4 regions of the Burkholderia sp. LMU1-1-1.1 genome follow, and region 1 is predicted to be linked to each of the others. Evidence: riboswitches for the same ligand, from Rfam matches in the RefSeq annotation. Region 1 holds a riboswitch; each other region holds the start of a gene.
What was found. A riboswitch is a leader RNA that binds a small molecule or an ion and turns the genes downstream of it on or off. The one in region 1 is predicted to bind cobalamin.
Positions count from the first base shown of each region.

Region 1 (4,238 bases):
CGGCATCCCGACGCGGGTTAGCACGGTGGCCAGCGCGGCCGTGACACGCGGCTGGTCCAGCGTTTGCACCCGGATGTCCACCGGCGGGAATTTGAACGGCCCGTCGGTGGCCGTGAAGATGCGCACACTCATGCGCCGCAGCAGATACTTGGCGATGTCCTTGTCCAGTTCGGCGTAGCTGCGCTTGAAGGCGAGCCGGGCGGCGCGGTCCTGGCCGATGCCGAGGTTGTACAGTCGCAGGTAGTGCGCCAACTGGGCGCGCAGTTCCGGCGACGAATTGAAATAGTGCACGGCGAAGCCGGCCCGTGCATAAAACGCGTTGAGCTCCATTTTGTTGGTGCGGGTGGTCTTGAGGTAGTCGAGCTTGGTGGTGTTGAACAAGGCGGCGCTGTCGATGCTGATGGCGCCGCTGGCGCTGAACAGACCGCCGGCGCGGCTGTTCGTTTCGTCGATGTCGCCGACGCTGACCGAGGTATTGTCGTACCGGAAGGTGGCGAAATACTCCGCCATGCCCTCGTCGCACCACATCGGATAGGCCACGGTCTGCTCCGTCATGCGGATCAGGAAGTGATGGTATTCGTGCAGCAAGACGGTGCGGGCGAAGGTGGGGATGTTGCTGTCGCCGACGTAGCCTTTGACGTTGGCGATCGCCGCGAAGCCTTCCAGGTCGTAGGAGAACACACCGCCGTAGCTTTCCGGCAGACCCAGTTTGTCGAACAGATTGGCGTTGCCGATGGCCAGCACGGTCAGCGGTCCGACGGTATCGAGCGCGTCGATGCCTAGTGCTCGCGAGCTGAAATGACGCATGTGCTCGAGGTCGTTGATCATCAGGCGGGCGGTTTCGGGGTCCTGATCTGTCACCACCCGGAAATGTTTGGTTTCCGCTTGTACCCATTTCGCGCGGAAGAGGGCGTCGATGTTGGCGCCGAAGGCGGGGGCGCTGCACAACGCCGAGGCCAATGCGAGCACGCGCAAAATATTTAACATAAAAACATTGTAAGAATAAAAATTTCTTTATAGTAACAGTAGGCGGTGCTAAATGAAAGGCGGTCAGGCTCTGTCGTCACTAAGCGGTTGATGAGCTGAAGTTGCCATAGTGACCAGCCCGTCGTATCATGGCGGCGTTTTGGTGCTCGCGGCCAGGTTCCTGGCCGCAGTTAAACGGGAAACACGCGCTGGCATGCCGGCGGTAAACGTGTGCTGTCCCCGCAACGGTAAAACAGGCGCCCGCGTTCCCACGGAACGCGCGGCTGGTTGTCTCTGAAGTCCACTGTGCGTCGAGCATGGGAAGGCGAGGCGATCCGACCTGTTAGCCCGGATACCGGCCAAGACGGATGGAAGCAAGCGGCCGGGAGGTGTCGTGTTTTGCGGAGGATGCGGGATCGGCGCCACGGCGCCGGCTTGCGATTTCGTCCGATCGTCGTTGATGGCGCTCGCTTCTTTTTTCACGGTGTGCGGGGATGCGCGCCGTTCAAAAAAAGACCGCCAGCGGTCGTGACAGAAAGTCCTCATGAAGAACAAGAAATCCCCCCAGCCCCAATGGAAGCTGCGCCTGCTTCCGTCCATGCTCCTGCTGGCCGCGCCGGCCTTCGCCAACGATGCCGCCGACACCAGCGCCGACGGCAGCCAGGCCGCGCCGCAGCAGGTACGCGTGTCGGCCAGCCTGATTCCGCTTGGCGTGGCCGATTCCGCCAACCAGGGGACGGTGACGGCCAAGCAGCTGGAAAACCGTCCCTTGCTGCGCACCGGCGAGCTGCTCGAAGCGGTGCCGGGGCTGATCGTGACCCAGCACGCCGGCGACGGCAAGGCCAACCAGTATTTCGCGCGCGGGTTCAATCTCGATCACGGCACCGACTTCCGCACCTCGGTGATGGGCATGCCGGTGAACCTGCCGACCAATGCGCATGGCCAGGGCTATTCGGACCTGAACTTCCTGATACCGGAGCTGGTGAGCACCATCCAATACAAAAAAGGCACGTACTACGCGGAGGAGGGCGACTTCTCGGCGGCCGGCGCGGCGGCCTTCGACTATGTGCGGCGGATGGAGCAGGGTTTGCTGAGCGTGGAGGCTGGCCAGAACCGCTTTACGCGCGTGCTGGTGGCGAATTCGACGCCGCTGGCCGCCGGCACGCTGCTGTATGCGATCGAGCGCGCGGGCCAGGACGGTCCGTGGGATACGCCGGAGGACTACAAGCGCGTGAACGGCGTGCTGTCGTACAGTTTGCGCAGCGGCGACGACGATGTGCGGTTGACCGCGATGGGCATGCATTCGTCGTGGAATTCGACCGACCAGGTGCCGCGCCGCGCGCTGGACAGCGGCTTGATCGGCCGCTATGGCGCGCTCGATCCCAGCGACGGCGGCGAGACGTCGCGTTACAGCGCCTCCGGCGAGTGGACGCGCCAGTATGCCGACGGCTACGGCAAGGTCGCCGCTTATCTGATCAAGTCGCGCCTGGACCTGTTCAGCAATTTCACCTACGTGCTTGACGATCCCGAACACGGCGACCAGTACCACCAGGCCGAGAGCCGCCAGATACTGGGCCTGAACGCGGAGCGCGCCTGGCAGAACAAGCTCGGTCCCTTCGCCTCGGAGACGGTGGTCGGCGCGCAGCTGCGCCAGGACCGTTTGTCGCCGGTCGGACTGTATCTGACCGAGGCGCGCCAGCGCCTGTCGACCGTGCGCGAGGACGAGGTCAAGGAGCGTGCCGCCGCCGTGTACCTGTCCAGCAGCATCGCCTGGGCGCCCTGGCTGCGCACCGTGGCCGGCATTCGGTCGGACCGCTATTCGTTCGACGTCGACAGCAACACCGCTGCTAACTCGGGCAAGGTCGACGCGTCCATCACCAGCCCCAAATTCAGCGCCGTTTTCACGCCTGGTAAAAACGCCGAGGTGTATCTGAATTGGGGACGCGGCTTCCACAGCAACGACGCGCGCGGCGTCACCGGTACGGTCGATCCCAAAACCGGCCTGGCGGTCGATGCCGATGGCGCGCCGATCGAACGCGCCACGCCGCTGGTCAAGGCCACTGGCAAGGAGGCGGGGCTGCGCCTGGTCGGGCTGGTGCCCGGCCTGCAAACGACGCTCGCGGCATGGCGGCTCGATCTCGATTCGGAGCTCATTTTTATCGGCGACGCGGGCAGCACCGAGGCGGGGCGTCCGAGCCGCCGCCACGGCATCGAGCTGGCCAATTTCTACACGCCGGCCAAGGATTGGATCATCGACGCCAACCTGGCATGGTCGCATGCGCGCTTCACCGATAACGATCCGGCGGGGAATTTCATTCCGGGTTCGATCAACCGCACGGCCTCGGTCGGGGTGTCCGGGGAATCCGGCCCGTGGTCGGGCGGCGTCCGATTGCGGTATTTCGGCCAGCGCGCGCTGGTGGAGGATGACTCCGTGCGCTCGCCGTCTTCCACGCTGGTCAACATGAAGCTTGGGTATAAGCTGGCGGCCAACCTCAAGCTCACTTTGGAGGTGCTTAATCTGCTGGATCGCAAGGTAAGCGACATCGATTACTATTACGAGTCGCGCTTGCCCGGCGAGGCGGCGCCGGTGGCCGATATCCATACCCATCCCGGCGAAATGCGCACCTTGCGCGCCGGTCTGGCCTGGCGGTTCTAACGTCCGCGATCGTCTTGCCGGGTTTATGATCCGATCATACTAGCGCGGTTTAAACGGCATGCGTTATGCTGCGCGGCTTGTGAGTGATCGGAATTCAAGGTAAGGCATATGTCAAAAGAGAAAAATCCGACGGCCGGCGGCCCAGTGGCGCCACCGACGCGGACCGCCCCGCGCTCGCCGCCGCCGTTGCAGGCTTCGCGGCCTGCTTCGCCGGAGGAGGCGGCCGCCAAAAAACAGGCGCGCGAGCAAAGGGATGCGCAGGTTCGCGGCGTCACATCCATCCAGAAAATGCGTGACGCGATACGGAGCGCCGCACGCGCGCTGCCTGAAATTTCCGAGGTGCCGCGCTTGCGCGCGCTCGATGCGGCGGCGTTCCGCGCGCGCGCCGCGCAGGGCCTGCCATTCCTGATCACCGGTATCGTCAACCGCTGGCCGCTTTGCGCGCTGACGCCGCAAACGCTGCGCGATCGCTACAGCGAGGTGCAAGTGCGCGCGCGGGTAGGGGACTACATCAACACCGCCTTCGCGGCGGACCGCGCGATGCGGGATATGTCGATGGGGGAGTATCTCGACCTGGTCGCCGTCGAAACACAGGACCTGCCGCCTTACCTGGGCA
Region 1 is NZ_JBEGHG010000023.1:427,016-431,253, reverse strand. Features, by position in the region: gene MRBLMU1_RS20250 (hypothetical protein) at 1-987, opposite strand, end outside; cobalamin riboswitch at 1,111-1,344, shown strand; gene MRBLMU1_RS20245 (TonB-dependent receptor) at 1,511-3,622, shown strand; gene MRBLMU1_RS20240 (cupin-like domain-containing protein) at 3,731-4,238, shown strand, end outside.

Region 2 (4,238 bases), on a different contig from region 1:
GTTTGGCAAGCAACTGGGAGTTCAACACCTCGATGGGAATGCCGATGGCCACCGTCCATTGCGAATTGGGGGCCTTGGCCAGGACCGCCAGGATAGGCTTGCCGTCGAGCGTTTGGGTTTCGAAAGCGCCCTCCGGCCGTTCCCTCAGCCTTTCCAGCACCTCGGGAATAGCTTGCTGCCCGACGTAGCGATGCATGTCGCTGGTGCGCGCGACCACCGTGCCTTTGTTATCGAGGATGGTGGTGATCCAGTGTTCGGGATATTGCTGCTGCTTGAGGATGGTGCTGAAGCGCTCCACCGTCACCACCGCGCTCAAGGCGTGGAAACCGCCCGACTTTCTGATGGCCGGGATGCCGACCGAAACGATGTAGCGTTTGGAGACGGGTCCCATGAAGACCTGGGATATGGCGGTGGCGTCGTTGCTCCGCATGTAGGTCAACGACGGACCGAGGCCGGTGCTGGGCAGCGTGGTGCCGTAGGGTTGGAAGGTGTTGATCAACTGTTGTCCGGTACCGTCTTCGAGCAGGATGTTGAAGATGTCCTGGCTGGCGCAGATGGCGCGCGCCTGCCCGTAAAATGGTTTGAGGTCGTCGCCGATCAGGCTGGGGGAGGTGGCGAGCGCCTTGAGGGTCGATTCGATGACGGCGAATTCCTTGTCGACCGCCATCGCGTTGGCGTGGGCGGTCGTCATCGCGCTGCGAATGAAGGCGGCGCGCGCGAGCTCGTAGTCGGAGGCGATCATCCTCACCACCATCAGCGACGCGGGGACGATGCACGCCACCACCAGCCAGATTAGCCTGGTTCGAATGGAGGGCGCGTGAGCTAGTTTCATGATTAATGCTACCTCGTTATATTTATTCTTAATGAGGCGCGATACCCCTTTTTTCGTAATATTACAACAAGGAAAGTGCATCCGTAACCCAGTCTATCCGTTTGTTTTTATTTTCTGTACGAAAATGTCTGGATGGCAGGGATGGCCGTTGAAAGGCTTGAGATTTATCGTCTATCATGTTGACGAGTCTCAATCAAAATCCTTATTTCGGAGCCCCAATGCAACTCATCAGCTGTACGGAAGAGCGCCACGCGCGAGCCATTCTCGACATATTCAATGACGCGATCGCCAACTCGACCGCGCTCTACGAGTACCATCCGCGCACAATGGAAACGATGAAGAACTGGTTTGCGGCCAAGCGCGCCGGCGGCTATCCGGTCATCGGGCTGGAGGACGGGGCGGGCGAGTTGCTGGGATTCGCCAGCTACGGCGCGTTTCGCGGCTTTCCGGCCAATAAATACTCGGTCGAGCACTCGGTGTATGTGCGGGGCGACCAGCGCGGCAAGGGACTGGGACGCACTTTGCTAAGCGCTATCATCGACGCCGCGCGGCAGGCCGACCTGCACATCCTGGTCGGCGGCATCGACGCCGCCAACGCGGCCAGCATCGCCCTGCACGAGCAGCTGGGATTCGTGCACTCAGGGACCATTCGTCATGCCGCCTTCAAGTTCGACCGCTGGCTGGACCTGGCGTTCTATCAGCTGATGCTGAGCACACCGGCGCATCCGGTGGACGGCTGAAACCAGGACCGTATCGTCACCGGCCCGCGCACGATGGCATGATCGTCTTGCAATTCCGCAGTCGCAGACCTATACTGCGCCGGTAGTCAGCTTCTGGTATCTGCAAATGATCGTTTGCAGATTTAAATGGGAAGTCGGTGCGTCGTTCCGCTGGAACGGCAATGCCGGCGCTGCCCCCGCAACGGTAAGCGAGGTTAAGGATTTGTACGATGCCACTGTGCGATTGCATGGGAAGGCGCAAATCCAGGCGTGTCCGCACGGATGCCCACTCGCCAGCCCGGAAACCAGCCAGTAGCGGTAAACACGTTTGTATTGCGGAGGGCGATACGGGTGGAGAACTGTCATGGTTTGATCCGCGCATCTTCGTTCCGGTTCTCCCTTGGCGCCGCATTCGTCTCCCACCTGGTTCATCTTCCGATACGAGCTTTCCGACCCCGTGGTCGTCGCTGCTTTTCGGAGAAACCAATATGTCCATCAACACTATCCACGCCGGCCAAGCCGATGCGCATGTCCGTCCCGTCGCACTGAAAGACAAGCTGATTGCGGCCTTGATGGCCGCGAGCCTGGGCGCGGTGCTGTTGTTCGGCGCCGGTTTCGCATCGATGGAAGCGCTGCATAACGCGGCCCACGACAGCCGCCACTCGGCGGGCTTCCCGTGTCATTGAGCCGTACCGGGGCCGGCGCGGGCGCCGGTATGTTCAATCGCATGGTTCGCACCGCGGCGGCGGCCGGCCTGCTGGCCGGCTTGCTGCTGACCGGCGTGCAGCACTTGCAGGTGACGCGCATCATCGCGCAGGTAGAGGTGCTGGAATCGGCTGCCGAGGCGGAGCCGGTGGCGCATACGCACGCCGATGGCGCTAAACATATGCACGAAGCAGCGCATGAAGCACCCCACGAACACGGAGGCTGGCAGCCTGAGGATGGCGTAGAGCGCACGCTTTACACCGCGCTGGCCGACGTCAGCATGGCCGTCGGTTATGGCTTGCTGCTGGCGGCCGCCATCGGGCTGCGCGGGCGGCCGGTCGATTGGCGATCCGGCCTGCTGTGGGGCGCCGCCGGTTACGCGGTGTTCTTCCTGGCGCCGTCCATCGGTTTGCCGCCGGAGTTGCCCGGTACCGCCGCCGCGCCGGTGGCCGCACGCCAGGGCTGGTGGATCGCGACCGCGATGTCGACCGCCACCGCGCTGGCGATGCTGGCCTTCGGCCGCCATTGGGCGCTGAAACTGGCGGCCGTCGCGCTGCTGGTGTTGCCGCATCTGGTCGGCGCGCCGCAGCCGCCGGTCCATGCCAGCGTCGCGCCAGACCATTTGCAGCGTTCCTTTGTCTATGCGACCGCGCTCGCCAATGGCGGGTTCTGGCTGGCGCTGGGCGCGCTGACCGGCTTCTTCCACAAGCGCTTCGCCGATCGATGAGAACCCACCACCGTCACGTATTCATGTGCGTCGGCCCGCGTTGCGCTCCCGTCGAGGGGCGCGCGCAGGCCGTGTTCGAGCGCATGGGCGAAATGATCGACGCCCATCCGGAGCTTGCCGTCAAGCGCACGCGGACCCATTGCATGGTGGCGTGCCGCTACGAGGGGCCGGTGATGGTGGTCTATCCCGAAGGCGTGTGGTACCAGCGGGTGAATGAGGCCAATGCGGAACGCATCGTCAACGAGCATTTGATCGGCGGTCGCGAAGTAGGCGACCTGATATTCCATCGCCTTGGTGAAGGCGATACCTGCGCACCGGAACCCAAAGATGATTGAAACAGCAGCCGGCCCGGCGGACGTAGCACTGCTGACGCATGCGTCCAACGATCTGACGGTGTTGCACCAGGCGCAGGCGCAGCTGCCTTCGGGCTTCGCTCGCGTGGCGGGAGTTAACCTGCAGTCGCTCGATGCCGATACCTCGATGGCGGCGTGGTTGGCGGGGGATTTGCGCGCGGCGCGGGTGATCATCGTGCGCGTACTGGGCCGACTTGGCAGCGTTCCAGGATTTACGGAGCTGGTGGACCACGCACGCCGCCATGGCCGGCATCTGATCGTTGTCAGCGGCACCGGCGAGCCCGACCCCGAGCTGGCCGCCGTGTCGGCGGTATCGGCGGATGTGCTGCAGATGACATTGAAGTACTTCCAGGCCGGTGGCAGCGCCAATCTGGCGCAGCTGCTACGCTATCTGTCCGACCACCTGCTGCTGACCGGCTTCGGCTTCGAGCCGGCGCACCCGCTGCCGGAACACGGTATCTATCACCCCGATCTGGCACCCGGCGCCGGCCTGGCTGATTGGCTGGCGTTGCGCGATCCGGCGCGTCCAAGCGCGGGGATCGTGTTTTACCGCGCCCACTGGATGAGCGGGAACACGCGCTTCATCGACGTCATGCTGACGGCGCTGGAAGCGCGCGGCATGAACGTGCTGCCGGTGTTCACCTCGTCGCTGCGCGCCGGGGCCGGCGATGGCGGCAGCTTGCCCAGCGCGTTGCGCTATCTCGCAGACGCATCGGGGGCGCACATCGATGTGCTGATCAATACCACCTCGTTCGCGATGGGCGAGATCACGCCGGGCGGCCCGACGCCGGCCGGATGGTCGGTCGGTGTGCTGGAGACGCTCGATGTTCCGGTGCTGCAGGCCATCACCAGCGGCATGACGATGGAACAGTGGAGCCAGTCGGCGCGCGGGCTCAATCCGC
Region 2 is NZ_JBEGHG010000001.1:448,799-453,036, reverse strand. Features, by position in the region: gene MRBLMU1_RS01765 (sensor domain-containing diguanylate cyclase) at 1-832, opposite strand, end outside; gene MRBLMU1_RS01760 (GNAT family N-acetyltransferase) at 1,051-1,572, shown strand; cobalamin riboswitch at 1,650-1,879, shown strand; gene MRBLMU1_RS01755 (CbtB domain-containing protein) at 2,040-2,237, shown strand; gene MRBLMU1_RS01750 (CbtA family protein) at 2,267-2,983, shown strand; gene MRBLMU1_RS01745 ((2Fe-2S) ferredoxin domain-containing protein) at 2,980-3,318, shown strand; gene MRBLMU1_RS01740 (cobaltochelatase subunit CobN) at 3,311-4,238, shown strand, end outside.
Region 2: linked by a shared signal. The riboswitch ahead of MRBLMU1_RS01755 (CbtB domain-containing protein) and the one ahead of MRBLMU1_RS20245 (TonB-dependent receptor) in region 1 are both predicted to bind cobalamin.

Region 3 (4,238 bases), on a different contig from region 1:
CTTGGCCCTGGCGCTGGTCGCGACCCTCTGGCTGGCACGGAAGTTCGTGCGGCGCATCGGCGGCTACACCGGCGATTGCCTGGGCGCCGTACAGCAAGTGACCGAAGCGATCTTCTACCTGTGCGTGCTCGCCGGCCTGCACACCGGCGCGCAGTTTTTCTGACCCATGCGGCTGATACTGATCCGCCATCCCCAACCGCTGGTCGATGCGGGCGTCTGCTACGGCAGCACCGATCTGGACGTCGCGCCGGGGGAGCTGGAGCGCACCCTCGCCGCGCTGGCGCCGCGACTGCCCGCGGGTTTGCCCGTATATTCCAGTCCATTGCGCCGCTGCGCGGGACTCGCCGCCTGCCTGTCGGCCACTCCGATCTTCGACGCCCGCCTGGTCGAAATGCACTTCGGCGGCTGGGAGATGCGCGCCTGGGATGACATTCCGCGCGCCGAAATAGACGCCTGGGCCGCCGATATGGTCGACTACCAACCGGGCGGCGGCGAGAGCGTGCTGCGGATGGCCGCGCGCATCGCGGCCTTCCACGCCGACCTCCAGCGCCAGCTGGGCGACGACGGCGGAGCCATCGTCATCTGCCACGCGGGCGCCATGCGTCTGCTGTCCGCCTGCCACGCCGGCCTGGCGCCGCCGGAGATGGCCCTGCAAGCCGCCCGGATTCCACACCATATCGCCTACGGCGCCACTTTGATCCTAGAATAAATCCGGGCCCGGACTCAGCTCGCGGCCATGCGCAGCTTGAAGAAGGCGTTGACCGTCAGCCTGCCGACAGCAGGATCATCGACCAACAAATGGGGTGCCGCGAGATGCCCGGAGTGGAACACCTGGCCGTTATAAAAAATCGCCCTGTTGAACTTGGGTTCAACCGTTAGCACCTTCTCGAAATGCTCGTCCGAGGCGATGGCGAATGTCGGCGGCTTGGTGAGTACCGGTGACTCCCCCGCCTGTTCCATGCGCCTCAATTCGCGCAGCAGCGCGTTGATTTCCGCAGGTGGCAACCTGGGCTTGAAAAAGCTGGTGCCGCCCAGCCGCTCGTCCTTGAACAGATACAGGACCATGGCCCCGACGCCCTCCATCGGCTCCAGATCGTAGGAATCACGATGCGGCATGCGCTGGCCCGGCAACAGCTGCTCCGGACGCCGCGTCGCCAGCGACAGACGGCAGGCGATACCGAGCACCCGGCGCGCTTTGAGCGGCGCACGCGCGTGCAGCAGGAACGCTTCCTGCACGCTGGAGACGAAGCGTCCCGTCAACGGCAATTCCGGTCCGGGATAGTAATTGCCGGCCGAGTCGAGGAACTCTCCGCGCTGGAGCGCCGCGTATTCCACCATCGTTTCGGGTTCCGCCAAAAAGTTATCGACGATGACGACTTGGTGGCCGTCGAAAAGCGGCACCACTTTCACCACCGGACGCGGATTGACCATCGGGCGCAACGTCACCGGAGCGGATGGCGGAACAAGACGAGGGTCGAACATGGGCACTCCAACGACAGCAGGTGAACCACCTGGCAAGGTGGCGATAATGATAGCAAAAAAGCCAGAACCCCTTCACCGATTTATTTTTCGCTAGTTATCAAGTCCCACACCAAACCCGTATAATGACCGGCTTTGGTGCCCGCGCGTCCGTCCGGACGCGCAGTTAAACGGGAAACACGAAGCCGCCCCGCGGCCCACGTGTGCTGCCCCCGCAACGGTAAGCAAGTGTCGCGCGGCGCGCGACAAACCAGCTCTGACAACCACTGTGCTCCGCATGGGAAGGTGAGATGGTCTAACTTGCCAGCCCGGATACCGGCCAAAGCAGGTGGAAGTGGGCGAACCGAATGTGCGCGCGCATCTCTCGGTTTTCCGCTTCTGTTCAATCTGGCCCACGGGGAAGTAGGCCGGTTGCTCCTAACAGAAAAATAAATCATGTCCTTTCCTATCTCCCGCCTGGCACGCCGCCCGGTGGCACTGACCTCGCTGGCACTGGCAATGGCCGCCGCTTTCTCGCACACCGGCGCCTACGCCGACGAGGCGCCCGCCGGCACCGTCGTGGTGACCGCCACCCGCACGCCGCAGGCGCTGGCCGACATCATCAGCGACACCGTCACCATCAAGGCCGAACAGATCGCCGAAGCCGGCGCCGGGTCGGTGGTCGACCTGCTCAAGCGCCAGCGTGGTATCGAAGTGACGCGCAACGGCGGCGCCGGCAGCTCGTCCAACGTCTACATCCGTGGCGCCAACAGCAATCAAAGCATCGTGCTGGTCGACGGCGTGCGTATCGGCTCTTCCACCACCGGCGCGGCCAACTGGAGCGCCATCCCGCTGACCGCGATCGATCATATCGAAATCGTCTACGGTTCACTGAGCTCCCTGTACGGGGCGGACGCCATCGGCGGCGTGATCCAGATCTTCACCAAAAAGGGCCAGGGCGCGCCGGCGGTGACGGCCTTCGCCGGCTACGGCAGCGACAACACGCGCGAAGCCGACGTGACGGTATCGGGCGCCACGGGCGGTGAGCACAGCTTCGGTTACGCGGTCAGCGCCGGCAAGGAAAAGTCGGACGGCTTCTCGAGCGCACGCCCCGGCCTGTCCTCGTACAATCCGGACGACGACGGCTACGACAAGGAAAACGTCTCCGGTCAATTCAGCCTGCAGCTGGCCAAGGGTTACGAGGCCGGCGCGCTTTTCATGCACAGCAAACTCGATTCGCAATACGACAGCGCCAACGCCGGCTCGTACGACGTGCGCAGCAAGAACGTCATCGACACCGCCAGCGTTTACGCCAAGGGACAGCTGACGCCGATGTGGGACAGTCTGCTGCAGTACTCGGAGACCAAGGACAAGGGCGAAAACTACACCAACGCCGGCGCCAGCGGTTATGCGCGCATCAACACCAAGCAAAGCTTTATCACCTGGCAGAACGATCTGCGCATTGGCGCCGATTTGCTGCAACTGCTGTATGAACATCGCAAGGAGGAAGTGCGGACCAACGGCTTCGACCTGCGCGATCCAGAGCGCACCACCAACTCGTTCGCCGCTTCGTACAACGCCCGTCGCGGCGCCAATCTGCTGAGCGCGAGCGTCCGCCGCGACAACACTGCCTACGGTTCGCAGAATACCGGCTCGGTGGGCTACGGCTACAACATCACGCAGGCGCTGCGCGCCACCGCCAGCTACGGCACCAGCTTCCGCGCGCCGACCTACAACGAGTTGTACTTCCCAGGCTATGGCAATCCGGCCAACAAGCCGGAAAAAGGCCGCAACGCCGAAGTCGGCCTGCGCTACGACGACGGCGTCAACGCGTTGAGCGCCGGGTACTACCGCAACCGCTTGACGGATATGCTGGTTAACATCAACCCGTGCCCGTTCGGCCGCACCGGCTATCCGAGCGGCTGCGCCTACAACGTCAATCGCGCGACGCTGGAGGGGATCACGCTGTCGGCCGCCACAAAGCTGGCCGGCATCAACCTCGCCGCCAACGTCGACCTGCAAGACCCGAAAGATGAGACGACCGGAAAACGCCTGCTGCGCCGCGCCAAAAAGCACGGCAACGTGACCGCCGACTATGGCATCGGCGCGCTGAAGGCCGGCGCGGAGCTGGAAGTGTCGGGCGACCGCTATGACGATGCGGCGAATCGCAATCGGCTGGGCGGCTACGGTCTGGTGAACCTGTACGCGACCTACGCCTTCTCGCGCGACTGGTCTGCGCTGGTCCGCTGGAATAACATCGGCGACAAGCGGTATGATCTGGCGCGGAATTACGCCACGCCGGGTTCGAATGTATTTGCGGGCATCCGCTACGGCTATAAATAGGCCTGGGTAAGTTGAAACCCGTGGAGACACGTAGGGCGGATTAGCGCAGCGTAATCGGCCATCGCCGCGCCGCCGACGGCTCATACATGGCCGATTACGCGGTTCCCGCTAATCCGCCCTACCTGTCTCCAGTGTCATCGCTAAGTCTTGCTTAAGCTTGTAATACTGTAATCTGCCAGTGCTTCCCACTCTCTGAAAGTAGTGCATGCATTCTTTCTCACGCAATCTGCAGCAGCGCGCCGCCGTCACCTTGACCGGCCTGGCCCTGTTCGCGTTTGCCAGCCTGGTTTTCTCGGGCATGACCGGTTCGGTCGCGATTCCCCTTTCCGATATCCCCGCAGCGGTCACCGATCTGCTGCATGGCCAGACCTCGACCTTGTCCGCCACCCTGCTCGACCTGCGCCTGAGCCGCGCCATCACCGCCTTCGTCACCGGCG
Region 3 is NZ_JBEGHG010000026.1:2,190-6,427, forward strand. Features, by position in the region: gene MRBLMU1_RS21240 (adenosylcobinamide-GDP ribazoletransferase) at 1-163, shown strand, start outside; gene MRBLMU1_RS21245 (histidine phosphatase family protein) at 167-709, shown strand; gene MRBLMU1_RS21250 (DUF6445 family protein) at 724-1,482, opposite strand; cobalamin riboswitch at 1,599-1,817, shown strand; gene MRBLMU1_RS21255 (TonB-dependent receptor domain-containing protein) at 1,915-3,801, shown strand; gene MRBLMU1_RS21260 (FecCD family ABC transporter permease) at 4,007-4,238, shown strand, end outside.
Region 3: linked by a shared signal. The riboswitch ahead of MRBLMU1_RS21255 (TonB-dependent receptor domain-containing protein) and the one ahead of MRBLMU1_RS20245 (TonB-dependent receptor) in region 1 are both predicted to bind cobalamin.

Region 4 (4,238 bases), on a different contig from region 1:
CCAGTGGTCGCGCGAATCGACGGTCCGCAGGCACTTCTTGTCGATCTCGCCTTTGAACATCGGGTCTTCGCACTTTTTAGTCATCAACGCATAGCGCTGATTTTCCGCGTTGGCCAAGGCGACCACCAGCCAGAAGACAAAGCCCATCAACACCACCACCAGGCTCCATGCGACATGGTTGATATACGCCCACTCGAACAGCGTCTCGATGACTGGTGACGATTCCTTGTAGAGATGCATCACCTTGCCTTCGGCGGCCTTCCGTTCGTCGCTAATTTCTTTCATTTTCGTACCCGTTCCAAATTAAAGCGCATCTTTGCGTGGCGGGTGACACGTCAAACCACGCCACGAGCGGAGATTACCACTTTTCAGGCGCGAGGTGGCCGTTCGCGCCCGGGCTGAGGGTTAAAACCCGCTTAAAACTCGTAGCGGGCCGACAGCTTGAGCTGGCGGCCGTCCGCCGCGTAGATACCGCCCTTACAGGAAAACGCCTGCGAGTAATACTGCTTGTCCGTCAGGTTGAGGCCCGACAGCGCAAACTCCCACTGGCCAAACTTGCGGGCATAGCGGGCGTCGACGGTGGCGAAGCCGGGAATTTTGCCCGAGCAGCTGTTATCGAAGTCCGAGCCGTAACGCTGGCTGTCGACCCACTGCGTGCCGATGTCGGCGGATTGGCCATCGGCCGGAGTCCAGCTCAGTCGCGCGCTCAGCGTGTTCTCTGGCACCAGCACCATCTGCTTGCCGCTGTTGGCGCCCTCGCGGAACTTGGCGTCGACGTACTGGTAATGCGCGCTGACGGTCCAGTCGGTGGCGATGCGCTGTTCCGCATCCAGTTCGAAGCCCCGGCGTTTGGTTGGATCGAGGTTGACGTTGGCGAACATCGTCGGATCGTAGAAGATCTCGTTGCTCAAGTTATGACGGAATACGCGCGCCGTCACCTTGCGCGAGGCGTCGGCGTAACTGGCGCCCAGCTCCAGATCGCGCGACTTCTGCGGCAGCAGCGCGGCATTGATCACCGGCGTGAACGCGTTTTCGTCGGCGTTGGCGACCCGATAGCTTTGGCCCGCTTTTCCGAACACGGTCACGCCGGTAAGCGGCATATAGCTCGCTTGCAGTTCCCAGGCGTTCAATCCCTGTGCGACGTCGTAGGCGGTGGTGGCGAAACCATCCGGATTGCTAAAGTTCTTGTCGAAGATCTCGCGCCGCACGCCCGCCGAAATCCGGCCCTGATGCGCGGTGTCGAAGCGCAGTTCGTCGCGCAAATAGAACGCCTTCGACCTCTGCTCGGCGTCGGCGGTGGCGGCGGTGCGCTCCCACTTGCTCAGGTCCACGCCGGCCACCACCTCATTGAGCATGCCGCCGATCTCGCCGAGACGCCGTACGCGCGGCGAGAACTGAATCTGCTTGCTGTCGCTGGTGCCGACTGACGACCCGCCAGTGTAGAAGTAAGCCGAATCGACGGTCTTTTTGCGGTACGACAGGTCGGCCGCCAGATCGTAGCCGGCCAGGCGGTACTGGCTGAAGAGGGTGAAGCGGTCGCTGTCGAGCGAGCCGTGGTCATTCGGCGTGGCCGCCTGGCGCGGATTGGAGTTGAATTGCGCCTCGGTCAGCGAACCTGGCAGGCGCATGTCCTGGCGCGCGCCTTCATAGCGGAAGCCCACGCGGCCCAGGTTGTTGAACCACTGCGCGCCGCCGCTGAACTGCGTTTGCTTGAATTCGTTGTTGTCGCGATAGTTGTCGGTGCGCTGGTGGCCCAGGGTCGCATCGGCCGCGAAGCCATCCCAGGCCTGTGCCGCCGACACGCGCGCCTCGCCGGCGTTGAACCGGCCGCCTTCGACGAAAACGCTGCCACGTCGGGTGTTCTTGCCCGGGCTCTTGGTGACGATGTTGATCACGCCACCGGTGGCGCCGTCGCCGTACAACACGCTGGCGCCGCCACGCGTGATTTCGATGCGGTCCACCGTATCGACCGGAATGGTCGACAGGATGGCGGTGCTCAGCTCATTTTCCGACAGGCGCACGCCATCGAGGACGATCACCATATTCTGGCTGCTGTTGGTGCCGAAGCCGCGCAGATCGAGATCGAAATCCGGGCTGCCGTTCAGGCTTTGACGGCCATAGACGCCGCCGATCTTGCGGATCGCCGAATTGACGTCGCTGACGCCGGCGCGGCGGATGTCCTCGGCCGAGATCACCGTGGCGCCGATCGGGGCCAGCGCCGGATCGGCGTCGAAGCGGGAGCCGGTAATAACGACCGGCGCCAGCACTTGGGCGACCTGCGCGCCGACGGCATCTTGCGCGATGGAGGGGGCCGGCGCGAGGGCGGCGGCGATGAAGCAAAGGGAAACGGCGGCGGCCAGCAAACGTGGCGCCGAAGGCGGAACAAACGCGAAGGAATTCATGGCAAATCGTTTTCAAAAGAGACATCCGCGCCTGCGTCCCCGCAAGTCGGAAGTGTACGGAAGCCGCGCGCCGGTCGACGGCGCGCGCTCCCCCCTGTCTGGCCGATATCCGGGCTGGCCGGCGCGGTCGTCGGAGCATATCTCGACAAGGCGCGGGCGTTACCGTTGCGGGGGCAGCACACCTTGGCCGCTTCGCGGAGTGCGGAAGCGGCCCTGTGTTTCCCGTTTAACCGCGCACGTGAACACATGCGCAGGCACCAGAACCCGGGCATTATACGCGGTTGGTCCCCCATCCTCCCCCGGCCCGGAGCCCAAGAACACCGCGGAGACACGTAGGGCGGATTAGCCGGAACGGCGTAATCCGCCATCCATGAGCCGCCACCAGCCCCTCCATGATTCAGGAAATAGATATGACCTATCTACATTTCGCGCATTGATCGCAGCCTCCCGCATCCCTATAGTATGGATATCAACACCATACCCGGAGCACCACCATGAGCACCCCCCATACCCTTCCCACCTACTTCCTCTCCCACGGCGGCGGTCCCTGGCCATTCATGATGGACCAGGTGGGCCACCTGTACGCCAAGCTGGACGCCTCGCTGCGCGACATCCCGCGCCAACTGGGCGTGACACCGAAGGCGGTGCTGGTCGTCACCTCGCACTGGGAAGGCCGCGACTTCATGCTGTCGTCGTCGGCCAAGCCGCCGATGCTGTACGACTACGGCGGCTTCCCGCCCCACACGTACGAGGTGCAATACAGCGCCCCGGGCGCGCCCGAACTGGCGGCGCACATCAAACAACTGCTCGACGCCGGCGGACACCCCGCGCAGCTGGACGAGCAGCGTGGATTCGACCACGGCACCTTCAGCGCCATGTACCCGGTGTACCCGAACGCCGACGTGCCGATCGTGCAGCTGTCGCTCAAGCACGGACTCGATCCGAAGACGCATCTGGAGGTGGGCCGTCTATTGGCGCCGCTGCGCAAGGAAGGTGTGCTGATCGTCGGCAGCGGCCTGAGTTATCACAATCTGCGGGCGTTCAACGCACAGGGCGCGGCGGCGTCGCATCAGTTCGACGGCTGGCTGCGCGCGGCCATGGCGCTGCCGCCGGCCGAGCGCACGGCGGCATTGATCGAGTGGGAGAAGGCGCCGGCGGCGCGCATGGCGCATCCGCGCGAGGAGCATCTGCTGCCGCTGATGGTGGCGCTGGGCGCGGCCGAGGACGAGCCGGCGGCGGTGCCGTATCACGAGGATGCGTTTATGGGGGCGCTGGCGGTGAGTAGTTTCAAGTTCGGGTAACCCGCACAGTCAACCCGCGATGCGGACGCGGGGTCGTACCCAGTGGGGTACGACCCCTGCCCGGATCTGCGGGTTGGGTGCTAACGAAGTTGTTTACGTCCCGCGTTTGCCCTTGGCGTATTCGGCGGCCTTGGCTTCGGCGATCGCGGCTTTTTCGGCCGCCTTGGCGGTCGCCTCCACCGCGTATGCATCCAATCGCTCCTTGCGAGACGCCGGCGTCTCGAGCGAAATGCGGCCCAATGTGCCGCTGCGGTAGTCGCCCAGGAAGGTGTGCGACGCCTTCTCGAAATCCAGGTCGCCGCCCTTCTGCCGGAAGCCGCGCTTGGCCGCCACGCCCTCCACCACCGCGATGCCGTCGAACGTTTCGATGTCCTTGAAGCCGTAGCGCGCCACCAGCAGCTGCGGATAGTACTTCAGCATCTCGTCGGCCAGGAACACCGCCACCTCCTCCTCGATCAGCGCGTTCGAACCGATGGCGTGGCTGGCGGCCAGCATCAAGCCGTCGCTCGGCAGCGCGATCTTCGGCCACAGCATG
Region 4 is NZ_JBEGHG010000003.1:171,971-176,208, forward strand. Features, by position in the region: gene MRBLMU1_RS04355 (hypothetical protein) at 1-285, opposite strand, end outside; gene MRBLMU1_RS04360 (TonB-dependent receptor) at 417-2,402, opposite strand; cobalamin riboswitch at 2,486-2,679, opposite strand; gene MRBLMU1_RS04365 (DODA-type extradiol aromatic ring-opening family dioxygenase) at 2,897-3,703, shown strand; gene ylqF (ribosome biogenesis GTPase YlqF) at 3,797-4,238, opposite strand, start outside.
Region 4: linked by a shared signal. The riboswitch ahead of MRBLMU1_RS04360 (TonB-dependent receptor) and the one ahead of MRBLMU1_RS20245 (TonB-dependent receptor) in region 1 are both predicted to bind cobalamin.